One region of the Actinosynnema sp. NPDC023794 genome, then DNA from elsewhere that is predicted to be linked to it. Evidence: riboswitches for the same ligand, from Rfam matches in the RefSeq annotation. Region 1 holds a riboswitch; each other region holds the start of a gene.
The links. Region 1 has a riboswitch for glycine ahead of gcvT (glycine cleavage system aminomethyltransferase GcvT). Riboswitches for the same ligand answer to the same signal wherever they lie in the genome.
Positions count from the first base shown of each region.

Region 2: another riboswitch for glycine. It lies ahead of gcvP (aminomethyl-transferring glycine dehydrogenase); the one in region 1 lies ahead of gcvT (glycine cleavage system aminomethyltransferase GcvT).
Region 3: another riboswitch for glycine. It lies ahead of gcvH (glycine cleavage system protein GcvH); the one in region 1 lies ahead of gcvT (glycine cleavage system aminomethyltransferase GcvT).

Region 1 is NZ_JBFAFR010000002.1:627,345-631,474, reverse strand. It holds gene AB0H12_RS07550 (malonic semialdehyde reductase) at 1-56, opposite strand, end outside; gene glyA (serine hydroxymethyltransferase) at 136-1,401, opposite strand; gene gcvT (glycine cleavage system aminomethyltransferase GcvT) at 1,416-2,516, opposite strand; glycine riboswitch at 2,742-2,829, opposite strand; gene AB0H12_RS07535 (DUF3817 domain-containing protein) at 2,893-3,195, opposite strand; gene AB0H12_RS07530 (hypothetical protein) at 3,210-3,608, opposite strand; gene AB0H12_RS07525 (helix-turn-helix transcriptional regulator) at 3,719-4,130, opposite strand, start outside.
Region 2 is NZ_JBFAFR010000034.1:11,456-15,585, reverse strand. It holds gene AB0H12_RS38530 (bifunctional nuclease family protein) at 1-133, shown strand, start outside; gene AB0H12_RS38525 (MerR family transcriptional regulator) at 752-1,318, shown strand; glycine riboswitch at 1,438-1,528, shown strand; gene gcvP (aminomethyl-transferring glycine dehydrogenase) at 1,684-4,130, shown strand, end outside.
Region 3 is NZ_JBFAFR010000032.1:66,178-70,307, forward strand. It holds gene AB0H12_RS37825 (ABC transporter ATP-binding protein) at 1-537, opposite strand, end outside; gene AB0H12_RS37830 (hypothetical protein) at 586-960, opposite strand; gene AB0H12_RS37835 (hypothetical protein) at 966-1,148, opposite strand; gene ald (alanine dehydrogenase) at 1,492-2,598, opposite strand; glycine riboswitch at 2,794-2,888, shown strand; gene gcvH (glycine cleavage system protein GcvH) at 3,012-3,392, shown strand; gene AB0H12_RS37850 (L-serine ammonia-lyase) at 3,397-4,130, shown strand, end outside.

The DNA.
Region 1 (4,130 bases):
AACAGCAGGTCCTGCGCGTCGCGCGGCAGGGCCAAGGAGTCGAGGGTCGCGGTCATGGTGCCTCTTTCGGTTGTCCCGTACGCGGGTTGCGCACGGGACAACCTCCAGTAAGCGCGAACTATTTCGTGTCGTGGTTCACACGGTCGGGTACAGCGGGTGCTTGGCCGCCAGCACCTCGACGCGCGCCCGCAGCTCCGCCAGGTCCGGCGAGGGCTGCAACGCCGCCGCGATGACGTCCGACACCTCGGCGAAGTCGGCCGCGCCGAACCCGCGCGTGGCCAGCGCCGGCGTGCCGATGCGCAGGCCGGAGGTCACCATCGGCGGGCGCGGGTCGTTCGGCACCGCGTTGCGGTTGACCGTGATGCCCACCTCGTGCAGCCGGTCCTCGGCCTGCTTGCCGTCCAGCTCGGACGCCACCAGGTCCACCAGCACGAGGTGCACGTCCGTGCCGCCGGTGAGCACCTTCACACCCACCGCCGCCGCGTCGGGCTGCGACAGCCGCTCGGCGAGGATCTTCGCGCCCTCGACCGTGCGGCGCTGGCGGTCGGCGAACTCGGGCGACGCGGCGTGCTTGAACGCCACCGCCTTGCCCGCGATCACGTGCTCCAGCGGGCCGCCCTGCTGACCGGGGAACACCGCCGAGTTGATCTTCTTCGCCAGGTCGGCCTCGTTGGTCAGGATCACGCCGCCGCGCGGGCCGCCGAGCGTCTTGTGCGTGGTCGTGGTCACGACGTGCGCGTGCGGCACGGGGCTCGGGTGCAGGCCCGCCGCCACCAGGCCGGCGAAGTGCGCCATGTCCACCATCAGGTACGCGCCCACCGAGTCGGCGATCCGGCGGAACTCCGCGAAGTCCAGCTGACGCGGGTACGCCGACCAGCCGGCCACGATCAGCTTCGGCCGGTGCTCGGTCGCCAGCCGCTCCACCTCGGCCATGTCGACGCGGCCGTCGGTCTCCGACACGTGGTAGGGCACCACGTTGTAGAGCTTGCCGGAGAAGTTGATCCGCATGCCGTGGGTGAGGTGGCCGCCGTGCGCGAGGTCGAGGCCCAGGATCGTGTCGCCCGGCTGGAGCAGGGCGAACATCGCGCACGCGTTGGCCTGCGCGCCCGAGTGCGGCTGCACGTTCGCGAAACCGGCGCCGAACAGCGCCTTGACCCGCTCGATCGCCAGCCGCTCGATCACGTCGACGTTCTCGCAACCGCCGTAGTAGCGCCGGCCGGGGTAGCCCTCGGCGTACTTGTTCGTCAGCACCGACCCCTGCGCCTGCAGCACCGACACCGGCGTGAAGTTCTCCGAGGCGATCATCTCCAGCGTGCTCTGCTGCCGGTGCAGCTCGGCGGCGACGGCGTTCGCGACCTCCGGGTCGAACTCCGCGAGGGAGGTGTTGAAGTGCTCGGACATGTGTGGGGTCTCCCTTACGAGGTGCGCTTGTAGAAGGGCAGTGCGACGACTTCGACCGGCTCGTGCTTGCCGCGGACGTCCACCGACAGCCGGGTGCCGGGCTCGGTGCTGCCGACCGCCACGTAGGCCATCGCCACCGAGTAGCCCAGGGTCGGCGACAACGCGCCGCTGGTCACCTCGCCGATCCGGGCGCCGGAGGCGTCCAGCACGGGGTAGCCGTGCCGCGGCGCGCGGCGGGAGGTGGTCTTCAAGCCGACCAGGACCTGGTCCACGCCCCGCTCGGCGGCGGCGGCCAGCGCGTCGCGGCCGACGAAGTCGCCCGGCTTGTCCAGCTTCACCACGCGGCCGAGGTTCGCCTGGAACGGCGTGCGATCGCGGCCGAGCTCGTTGCCGTACAGCGGCATGCCCGCCTCCAGCCGCAGCGTGTCGCGGCAGCCGAGGCCGGCGGGCTTGAGGTCGTGCGGCGCGCCCGCCTCCAGCAGGGCCTGCCACACGTGCGCGGCGTCGTCCGGCGCGACGAACAGCTCGAAGCCGTCCTCGCCGGTGTAGCCGGTGCGGGCCAGCAGCACGGGCTTGCCCGCGACCTCGGTCGGGTACGACGCGTAGTACTTCACCGCGGCCAGGTCGGTCGGCGTGAGGCCGGCGAGGATGGCGGTGGCCTTCGGGCCCTGCACGGCGAGCAGCGCGTAGTCGGTCGACTTGTCCGCGACCACCGCGTCGAAGCCCTCGGCCCGCTCGACCAGGGCCTCGTGCACGACGGCGGCGTTCGAGGCGTTGGCGACGACGAGGTACTCGGTGTCACCCGTGCGGTACACGATCAGGTCGTCGATGACGCCGCCGTCGGCCTGGCAGATCATCGTGTACCGGGCGCGGCCGACGCCGATCGCGGACGCGTGGCCGACCAGGGCGTGGTCGAGCGCGGCGCCCGCCTCCGGGCCGGTGAGCAGGATCTCACCCATGTGGGTCAGGTCGAACAGGCCCGCCGACGTGCGCACCGCGTGGTGCTCGGCCAGCTCGCTGTCGTAGCGCAGCGGCATCCGCCAGCCCGCGAAGTCGGTGAACATGGCGCCCAGCGCCTCGTGTTCGGCGTGCAGGGGTGTGCGGCGGCTTTCCATCAGGCGGGCCCTCCCTGGGTGCGGACATGCCGACGGGCCGACCGGTCGGGTCGACGGGCGGGCACGTCCGAGCGATTCACGAGCGAAAGGATGACACGGTCCACCGGAGACTCCTCGTCGAGTGAGCCTCCCCCTCTGCCATGAGCCTGAGAGCTTCACCACCCGGTGGGGGTGGCTTGCACCGTGGGTGAGGCGCGCCGCGGCGCGCCTGCTTTCCAGAGTTGCCTTCGTCGCGCGGTACCTGTGCCTGAGAGATTCCGGGGAGGAGTTGCTCCTTCGGCGCCCCGCTCGGGGACTCTCCCGCGCGACATCGACGGCCGTGTTCAGTTGGTACCGCCAGACGCTAGGGGCGCACGGCGGGCGGGGTCAACCCCGGTCACAGGCTCTTCTCGGCCCGGACGCTCTCGACCACCTTGCGCTCGGCGTAGAACGACACGAACGGGATCGTGCCCGCGAGCAGCACCAGCACCGTGCCCTTGATCGACCAGCGGGACTTGAGCGCGAGGTCGACGGTGAGCACCAGGTACACCGCGTACAGGAAGCCGTGGACCGGGCCGACGACCTGCATCATGCCCGTGTCGCCGCCCGCGTACTTGACGATCATCGCGACCACGAGCAGCAGCAGCCCGACACCGACCACGTAAGCCATGAACCGGAACCTGGTCAACGCGCCGCTCATCGCCCTACCTTCGCTCACCGCTGGTCCCGCGCGTTGAGTTCGGCGAGCATGCGGTTGTAGGCCGCGAGCTCTTCGTCCTCGTCGTCCCGCACGGGCGCTCTGACGGGTTCAACGGTAACGACCGGCCGCGGCGGCACGGCCACCGGCTCCGGCGCGGCCTCGTCGGCGGCCCCGGTCGCCGCGGCGGCGTCCTCGGCCTTGCGGCGGGCGTCCAGCCTGCGGATGCGCCACACCATGAACGCGGGGAAGAGGCCGAACAGCGGCCACTGGAACACGTAACCGAGGTTCTGGAACGTGCCGCCGGCCTCGGAGAACCGCTCCCACTGCCAGTAGGCCAGGCCGCAGCACACGACCAGCGACGCCAGGCAGACGGCCGCGATGGCCAGGCGCTGGGGGGTGATGAGGCCTCGCACGCCTCAAGAGTACTTCGTGCGTCGCACGAGGCTGGGGCTCCCCGCACGGGAGCCCGCACCTCGAAGGCAAGGGCTCCTCGACCGCAGGAGCCCGCCCCGACTCGTCGGACCTAGGCCACGCCGTCCCGGCGTTGCCTCTGCAACCTGGCCACGCACCAGGCCGCCGCGCTACCCCGACGCAGGTGCTGGAGCACCGTCATCGGGCCGAGGCGACGACCGAGGTCGGCGGGCGAGAGCCCGGCCGCCCGGTAGTCCAGAGCGCGCTGGTCCAACGGGCTGATGCCCGCGTCCCACCACTGCTCCGCCTCGGACAGGTCGCCCACCAGCTGCCAGTAGCTGGCGGCCGCGGCGAGCAGGGGCTCGGGCACCTCGGGCGCCCGCTTCCGCATCGCCGTCACGTACGCCGGATCCGCGGACTCGACCTTCATCAGGCCGCGGGGACCGCCATTCGCCCGCTGCACCGGGATCCCCGGCGCGGACGGCGGGGCTTCCGCGAGCCACGCGTCCTTGATCCGGTTCACC
Region 2 (4,130 bases), on a different contig from region 1:
GATCCACGCGGAGGAGTCGGTGCTGGCAGAGGCGGGCCTCATCATCCCGGACGAGCAGGAGGACGAGGTCGAGAAGTTCCGGGAGTTCCTCGACTCCGTCTCGCCTGAAGACTTCCGCGGCGCGGACACGTAGCCCGGTCGCCCCCACCGCTCTCGTCACCACGCCCTCCCGCCCACTGGCATGCCGTGCCTTCCCCGGCGGAGGGCTTCGTGTCATCCCGCCGACCTCCCTCCGGGCTACGACACCCGGAGCCAGGTCGGCGGGATGACACGAAACCCGAACGACAACGGAGCCGGCACGGAACCACCCACCCCGGCCGTCATCCTGCTGATCTGGCCGCCGGCGAGGACGCTCTTCACCTCTTGGGCACGCCGCTCTCCACAACGCCGCGCGAAGAGCCGGGACGACGGCCCCACGCCGTCAACGGCCCTCCGCGGGCGTGTGCGGTGCGTTGTGGATCAACCCCGCGTGCCACCTCCAGGTGTCACGCCTCCGGGTTACACAACGTCAACCTCGCCCCGCTAAACGATCACTAAACGTCACTCGAATGGCTTACGACCGGCGACTCTCTCAACCTCAACCTCACGTTGAGGCAAGACACGCCCAGCGCGTCGCGTTGACCTGCCCCCTACCCGGTCTTACCGTCGAACTCAGGTGAATTGCCACGGTGTGATTCGGTTGCTGCCGAACACTCCGCGGCGGCTTCACGTTGGTCGCCGGTCGTCGTGACCGGACCGAGGGGAGGCAGGCGTGGTCGAGGAAGCGCCCATCCGGGCCGGATCCGGCGAACAGGGTGAGCTGTTCCCGGACTCCTCGCTGCCGGACGAACTGGTCGGGTACCGCGGCCCCGCCGCGTGCCAGATCGCGGGCATCACCTACCGCCAGCTGGACTACTGGGCGCGCACGGGGTTGGTCAACCCGACGATAAGGAGTGCCCACGGCTCCGGCAGTCAACGGCTCTACTCGTTCAAGGACATCCTGGTCCTCAAGGTCGTCAAGCGGCTGCTGGACACCGGTGTCTCGTTGCAGAACATCCGGGTCGCGGTCGACCACCTGCGTCGCCGCGGCGTGCAGGACCTGGCCCGGATCACGTTGTTCAGCGACGGCACCACCGTCTACGAGTGCACGTCGCCCGAGGAGGTGGTCGACCTGCTCCAGGGCGGCCAAGGGGTGTTCGGCATCGCGGTCTCCGGCGCGATGCGGGAGATCAGCGGCACGATCCACGACTTCCCCGCCGAACGCGCGGACGGCGCCGAGATCGTGGAGCCGGCCGACGACGAGCTGTCCCGTCGCCGGCGGACCAGGGCCATCGGCTGACCGACCGGCGCAACGCGGTGGGATGACCGGGCGGCACGACCGGCGCGCGCACTGAGATCCACGTCGCGCCGGCGGTACCGCTCACCCACCTGCCGGGTACGATTTCGCGCGTAGTCGCTTTATCCCGTGCGGGAGAGTCCGAGCCAGCCTCGGCGCCGAAGGAGCAAATCCTCCCCGGAACCTCTCAGGCGCAAGGACCGTGCGGGTGAGACGCCTCTGGAAAGCGGGTCGGCCACCACCGACCGACCCCGCCGACGGTGCAAACCCGCCAGCCGGGTGAAGCTCTCAGGCGCCCGCCGCCGGGCAGAAGACAGAGGGGGAGGGCAACGGCAGAAGTCTGTCCGGAGCCCTGGAGGCCAGCACCGATGACGCAGGACCGCATCCCCCTCGCCGCACTCGAGCACGGCACCCCGTTCGCCGACCGGCACGTGGGCCCGCGGCCCGCCGAGCTGGCCCGCATCCTCGACGTGATCGGCGTCGGCTCGCTGGAGGAACTGGCGCAGCACGCCGTCCCCGAGTCGATCCGCGAGCGCGACCTGGTGCTGGACCTGCCCGCGCCCGCCACCGAGACCGAGGCGCTGGCCGAGCTGCGCGCCCTCGCCTCCCGCAACCGCCCGATGACGCAGATGATCGGGCTCGGCTACTACGGCACGACCACGCCGCCGGTGATCCGCCGCAACGTGCTGGAGAGCCCCGCCTGGTACACCGCCTACACGCCCTACCAGCCGGAGATCTCCCAGGGCCGCCTCGAAGCCCTGCTGAACTTCCAGACGATGGTCGCCGACCTGACCGGCCTGCCGCTGGCCAACGCCTCGATGCTGGACGAGTCCACCGCCGCCGCCGAGGCGATGACGCTGGTCCGCCGCGCGGGGCGGTCGAAGTCGGACAAGTTCGTCGTGGACGCCGACACGCTGCCGCAGACGCTGGCCGTCATCGAGACGCGCGCCGAGCCGCTGGGCATCGAGGTCGTGACCGCCGACCTGTCGCAGGGCATCGAAGGGCTCGGCCTCGGCGGCGACTTCTTCGGCGTGCTGCTGTCCTACCCCGGCGCGTCCGGCGTGGTGCGCGACCACGCGGCGGTCGTCGAGGAGATCCACAAGGCGGGCGCGCAGGCCGTGGTCGCCGCGGACCTGCTGGCGTTGACGCTGCTGCGCCCGCCCGGCGAGATCGGCGCGGACGTCGTCGTCGGCACCACGCAGCGCTTCGGCGTGCCGATCGGGTTCGGTGGGCCGCACGCGGGCTACATGGCCGTGCGCCAGGGCCTGGAGCGGCAGCTGCCCGGACGGCTCGTCGGCGTGTCCGTGGACGCGGACGGCTCGCTCGCCTACCGCCTCGCCCTGCAGACGCGCGAGCAGCACATCCGCCGGGAGAAGGCGACCAGCAACATCTGCACCGCGCAGGTCCTGCTCGCGGTGATCGCGTCGATGTACGCGGTGTACCACGGCCCGGAGGGGCTGAAGGCGATCGCGACCCGCGCCCACCGGATGGCGACCGTGCTGGCCGCCGGTCTGCTGGAGGGCGGCGTCGAGATCGTGCACGGCGAGTTCTTCGACACCGTGCGGGCCCGGGTGGAGGGCCGCGCCGCCGCCGTCGTCTCCGCCGCGCGCGACCTCGGCGTGAACCTGTGGCAGGTCGACGACGACGTGGTGTCCATCGCGTGCGACGAGACCACCACGCGCGATCACCTCGTCGCGGTGTGGACGGCGTTCGGCGTCACCGTCTCCGACGTGGACGGCCTGGACGCCGACACCGCCGACGGCATCCCCGCCGACCTGCGCCGCACCAGCGACTACCTGACCCACCCGGTGTTCCACTCGCACCGCTCCGAGACCGCGCTGCTGCGCTACCTGCGCGCGTTGTCGGACAAGGACGTGGCGCTGGACCGCAGCATGATCCCACTGGGCTCGTGCACCATGAAGCTCAACGCCACGGCCGAGATGGAGCCGATCACCTGGCCGGAGTTCGCCGACCTGCACCCGTTCGCGCCCGCGTCGGACGCGGAAGGGCTGCTGAGCATCGTCGGTGACCTGGAGCGGTGGCTGGCAGAGGTCACCGGGTACGACGCGGTGTCGTTGCAGCCGAACGCGGGCAGCCAGGGCGAGTTCGCGGGCCTGCTGGCGATCCGCGCCTACCACCGCGCCAACGGCGACGACCACCGCGACGTGTGCCTGATCCCGTCCAGCGCGCACGGCACCAACGCCGCGTCCGCCGTGATGGCCGGGATGCGGGTCGTGGTCGTCAAGTGCGACGACCACGGCAACGTGGACATCGAGCACCTGCGTTCGACGATCGACGCGCACCGCGACGACCTGGCCGCGATCATGATCACGTACCCGTCGACGCACGGCGTGTACGAGGACACCGTGCGCGAGGTGTGCGGGCTGGTGCACGACGCCGGTGGCCAGGTGTACGTGGACGGCGCGAACCTCAACGCGCTGATCGGGTTGGCGCAGTACGGCAAGTTCGGGTCGGACGTGTCGCACCTGAACCTGCACAAGACGTTCTGCATCCCGCACGGCGGCGGCGGCCCGGGTGTCGGGCCGATCGGCGTGCGGTCGCACCTGGCGCCGTTCCTGCCGAACCACCCGTTGCAGCCGTCGGCCGGCCCGGCGACCGGTGTCGGCCCGATCAGCGCCGCGCCGTGGGGTTCGGCGTCGATCCTGCCGATCTCGTGGGCGTACGTGCGGATGATGGGCGCCGACGGCCTCCGCCGCGCCACCCTCACCGCCGTGGCGGCGGCGAACTACGTGGCCCGCCGCCTGGACGAGCACTTCCCGGTGCTCTACACCGGCGAGGGCGGTTTCGTGGCCCA
Region 3 (4,130 bases), on a different contig from region 1:
GTAGGACTGCAGGAACGTCCGCAGCCACGCGATGCCCTCCGGGTCGAGCCCGTTGGCCGGCTCGTCGAGCACCAGGATCTGCGGGTCGCCGAGCAGCGCGGTGGCCAGGGCCAGCCGCTGCTTCATGCCGAGCGAGAACCCGCCCGCCTTGCGGTCGCCCGCCGCGCCGAGGCCGACCAGCTGGAGCACCTGGTCGGCGCGCGAGTCGGGCACGCCGATCGCGGCGGCGTAGACCCGCAGGTGGTTGCGCGCCGTGCGCTTGGGGTGGAAGCCCTGCGCCTCCAGCACCGCGCCGACCACCCGGGCCGGGTTGCCGAGCTGGGCGAACGGCCTGCCGTTGATCAGTCCGATGCCCGCGGTCGGGGTCACCAGGCCGAGCAGCATGCGCAGCGTCGTCGTCTTGCCGGCCCCGTTGGGACCGAGGAAGCCGGTCACCGAACCGGGTTCCACTGTGAAGCTGAGATTCTGCACCGCTGCGACCGGACCGAACTGCTTGGTCAAGTTCTGCACCACGATGCGGCCAGTGCCGTCGTGCACGCGTCCCTCCCGAGTACTCCTACCGGGCGTCATCCTGCCCTAGGAGGGTCACTCGGGGAGGGCATGCCGCGGTTTCGACGCGACCCTCGGTATCTCGGCCGTCGTCTCGACCTCCTTCGAATGGCGCAGCGTGCGCAGCGGACGGCGGCGTTCGCGGTGTGGCAGGCCGTCGCCGATGAGGTGCTGGTGGGCCATCGTCCACACCTGGCACGGCCACTTCTTGTGCCGCAGGACGCCGGGGCACGCGCCGCAGCGGCCGTCCGGATCCGGTTGGTGCACGGTCAACAACAGCCGCCAGCCGTCGGCCAGGCGGTGGATCTCCGACCGCGCGAGCGGCACGAGGGCGTCCGCCTCGCCGCTCTCGGCGGCCTCGTCCAGCAACGCCAGCCGGCGCATCACGGCGGCCCGCAGCGCCTCGTCCACGGCCGTCACATCCTGTCGGCGACTTGGTCGAGCAGGCGGTGCAGCCTGCGCGTCTGCGTGACGGACATCACGGCGGACTCGCCGGGCGGCGCGACCAGCAGCACCCGGTCGTCCTCGACGAGCACGGTCATCGACCGGTCCCGCCCGAACGGGTCGTGGCAGTCGATCCAGCCCTCGGGTTCAGCCATCTGCGCTCCGATCGGAGGAGGCGCGGCAGAGCGCCGCGCGAACGGACGACCCCGCCGGGTAGCCGCGGGGTTCCCGCCCTGTGCATCGGTCGTAGGGCCGTCGTGACTTACCCGTTATCACCCAAGTTCACTCGATTGCTTGAGTTCGTGCACAGCGCGTCGCCGCCGCCGGAACGGATGTCGGCCGGATCGGTGGGGTCACTGGGCAGGGACCCCTGTTCCCGGCTAAGATTGGTCACGCGGCCCGCTCCCAGTGACCCCCAGGCTGGTTGAGCGGGCCGTCTTTCATCGCCGAAGGGCCCCGCTCACGTGCTGTGAGCGGGGCCCTTCGCGCTTGGGGGTCTCAGAGGTCGAGCGGCGTGTGGGTCATCCCGTGCGCCTGCGCGACCGGCAGGTTCGTCAGCAGGCCCTCGTGCGCGTTCAGGCCGTGCGCCAGCGACGCGTCCGCGCGCAGCGCCGCCTCCCAGCCCTGGTCGGCCAGCGCGACGGCGTACGGCAGCGTCACGTTGGTCAGCGCGTAGGTCGACGTCCGCGGCACGGCGCCGGGCATGTTCGCCACGCAGTAGAAGACGGTGTCGTGCACCTGGTAGGTCGGGTCGGCGTGCGTGGTCGGGCGCGAGTCGGCGAAGCAGCCGCCCTGGTCGATCGCGATGTCCACGAGGACGGAGCCGGGCTTCATGTCGGCCACCAGCTCGTTGCTGACCAGCTTCGGCGCCTTCGCGCCGGGCACCAGCACCGCGCCGATGACCAGGTCGGCCTCGCGCACGGCCTGCTCGACGGAGTACCGGTTGGACGTCACGGTGCGCAGGCGGCCCTGGTAGAGGGCGTCGATGTGGCGCAGCCGGTCGACGTTGGTGTCCAGGATCTGCACGTCCGCGCCCATGCCGACGGCGATCGCCGCCGCGTTCAGGCCCGCCACGCCGCCGCCGATCACGACCACCCGCGCCGGGTGCACGCCGGGCACGCCGCCGGGCAGCACGCCGCGCCCGCCGGACGGCTTCATCAGGGAGAACGCGCCCACCTGCGGCGCGAGCCTGCCCGCCACCTCGGACATCGGCGCCAGCAGCGGCAGCGCGCCGTTCGCCGACTGCACGGTCTCGTAGGCGACGGCGGTGGTGCCGGAGTCCAGCAGCGCCTGCGTCAGCGGCCGGTCGGCGGCCAGGTGCAGGTACGTGAACAGGACCTGGCCCTGGCGCAGCCGCGGGTACTCCTCGGCGATCGGCTCCTTGACCTTGAGCACCAGGTCGCCCTCGGCCCACACGTCGTCCGCGGTGGCCAGCACCTTCGCGCCCGCGGCCAGGTACTCCTCGTCGGTGATGGCCGAACCGAGGCCCGCGCCGGCCTCGACCACCACGTCGTGACCGCGCTGCGTCAGCTCGTGCGCGCCCGCCGGGGTCAGCGCGACGCGGTACTCGTGGTTCTTGATCTCGCGGGGGACGGCGATCCGCACGGTGGGCTCCTTCGGCCGGTGTTACACCAAAGGTCCGGTAACGGGTGTTCGGTGTCATCGTGCGGCCGGCACCAACGCACCCCTGCGCCACTGTGCCGATCGAACAAGTCCGACGGTGCGTTGACACCCGTCGTGCCGGGCACCTAGCGTGCGGGCCAACCAACTGAACATCGGCCGCGGCGCGCCAGGAGCGCCGGAACCCGCGCGGGAGAGACCTCGGTGAACGTGCCGGGGCGCCGAAGGAGCAAGTACCCCGCACACTCTCAGGCAGCGAGAACCGCTCGGGTGAGGCGACTCTGGAAAGCGCACGTCCGCGCACCCACGGTGCAAGCCGCCGCTCCGGCGTCGGTGAAGCTCTCAGGTCCCAGGACAGAGTGGGGCTCTGGTGGACCTTGCCGTGAGGGAGCGCTGTCGTGACTTTTCCGGACAACCTGCTGTACACGCCCGAGCACGAGTGGGTGGACTGGGCGCCGGGTACCCAGGACCCCGTGGCGGTCGGCATCACGTCGTACGCGGCGGAGTCGTTGGGTGACATCGTGTTCGTGGAGCTGCCCGAGGTCGGCGCCGTGGTGAAGTCCGGCGAGGTGTGCGGCGAGCTGGAGTCGACCAAGTCGGTCAGCGACCTGTACGCGCCGATCAGCGGCGAGGTGGTGGAGGTCAACCGGGCCGCCGTCGACGACCCGTCGTTGATCAACAACGACCCGTACGGGGCCGGGTGGCTGTTCAAGGTGGCCGTGACGGACGCGTCCGGGTTGCTGACCGCGGCGAAGTACGCGGAACTGACCGGGGACTGAGGTCATGGCGATCAGCGTGTTCGACCTGTTCTCCGTGGGCATCGGACCGTCGAGCTCGCACACGGTGGGCCCGATGCGCGCGGCGATGATGTTCGCGGAACGGCTGCGGCCCTCGTTGGCCTCGGTCGACCGGGTGCACGTGGAGCTGTTCGGCTCGCTCGGCGCGACCGGGCACGGGCACGGCAGCCCGAAGGCGGTGGTGCTCGGCCTGGAGGGCAGCCGGCCGGAGGAGGTCGACCCGGAGGAGGCCGAACGGCGGCTGGCGGAGATCCGCGCCACGGGGCGGCTGCGGCTGGCGGGGGCGCGGGAGATCGCGTTCACCGAGGACGCCGACCTGGTGATGCACCGGCGGAAGTCGTTGCCGCTGCACCCCAACGGGATGAGCTTCACCGCCCACTCGGGTGACGTCGTGGTCGACTCGGCGGTGTACTACTCCGTCGGCGGCGGGTTCGTGGTGGACGACACGGCCACCGGAGCGGACCGGATCAAGCCCGACGAGACGCCGGTCGCGCACCCGTTCCACACGGGTGACGAGCTGCTGGCGCGGTGCCGGGAGACCGGGCTGTCGATCAGCGAGGTCATGCTCGCCAACGAGCGGTCGTGGCGCGACGAGGAGTCGGTGCGCTCGGAGTTGTTGCGCATCTGGGACGTGATGCAGGAGTGCGTCGAGCGCGGCTGCACGCAGACCGGCGTGCTGCCCGGTGGCTTGAAGGTGCGGCGGCGCGCGGCCGAGATGCG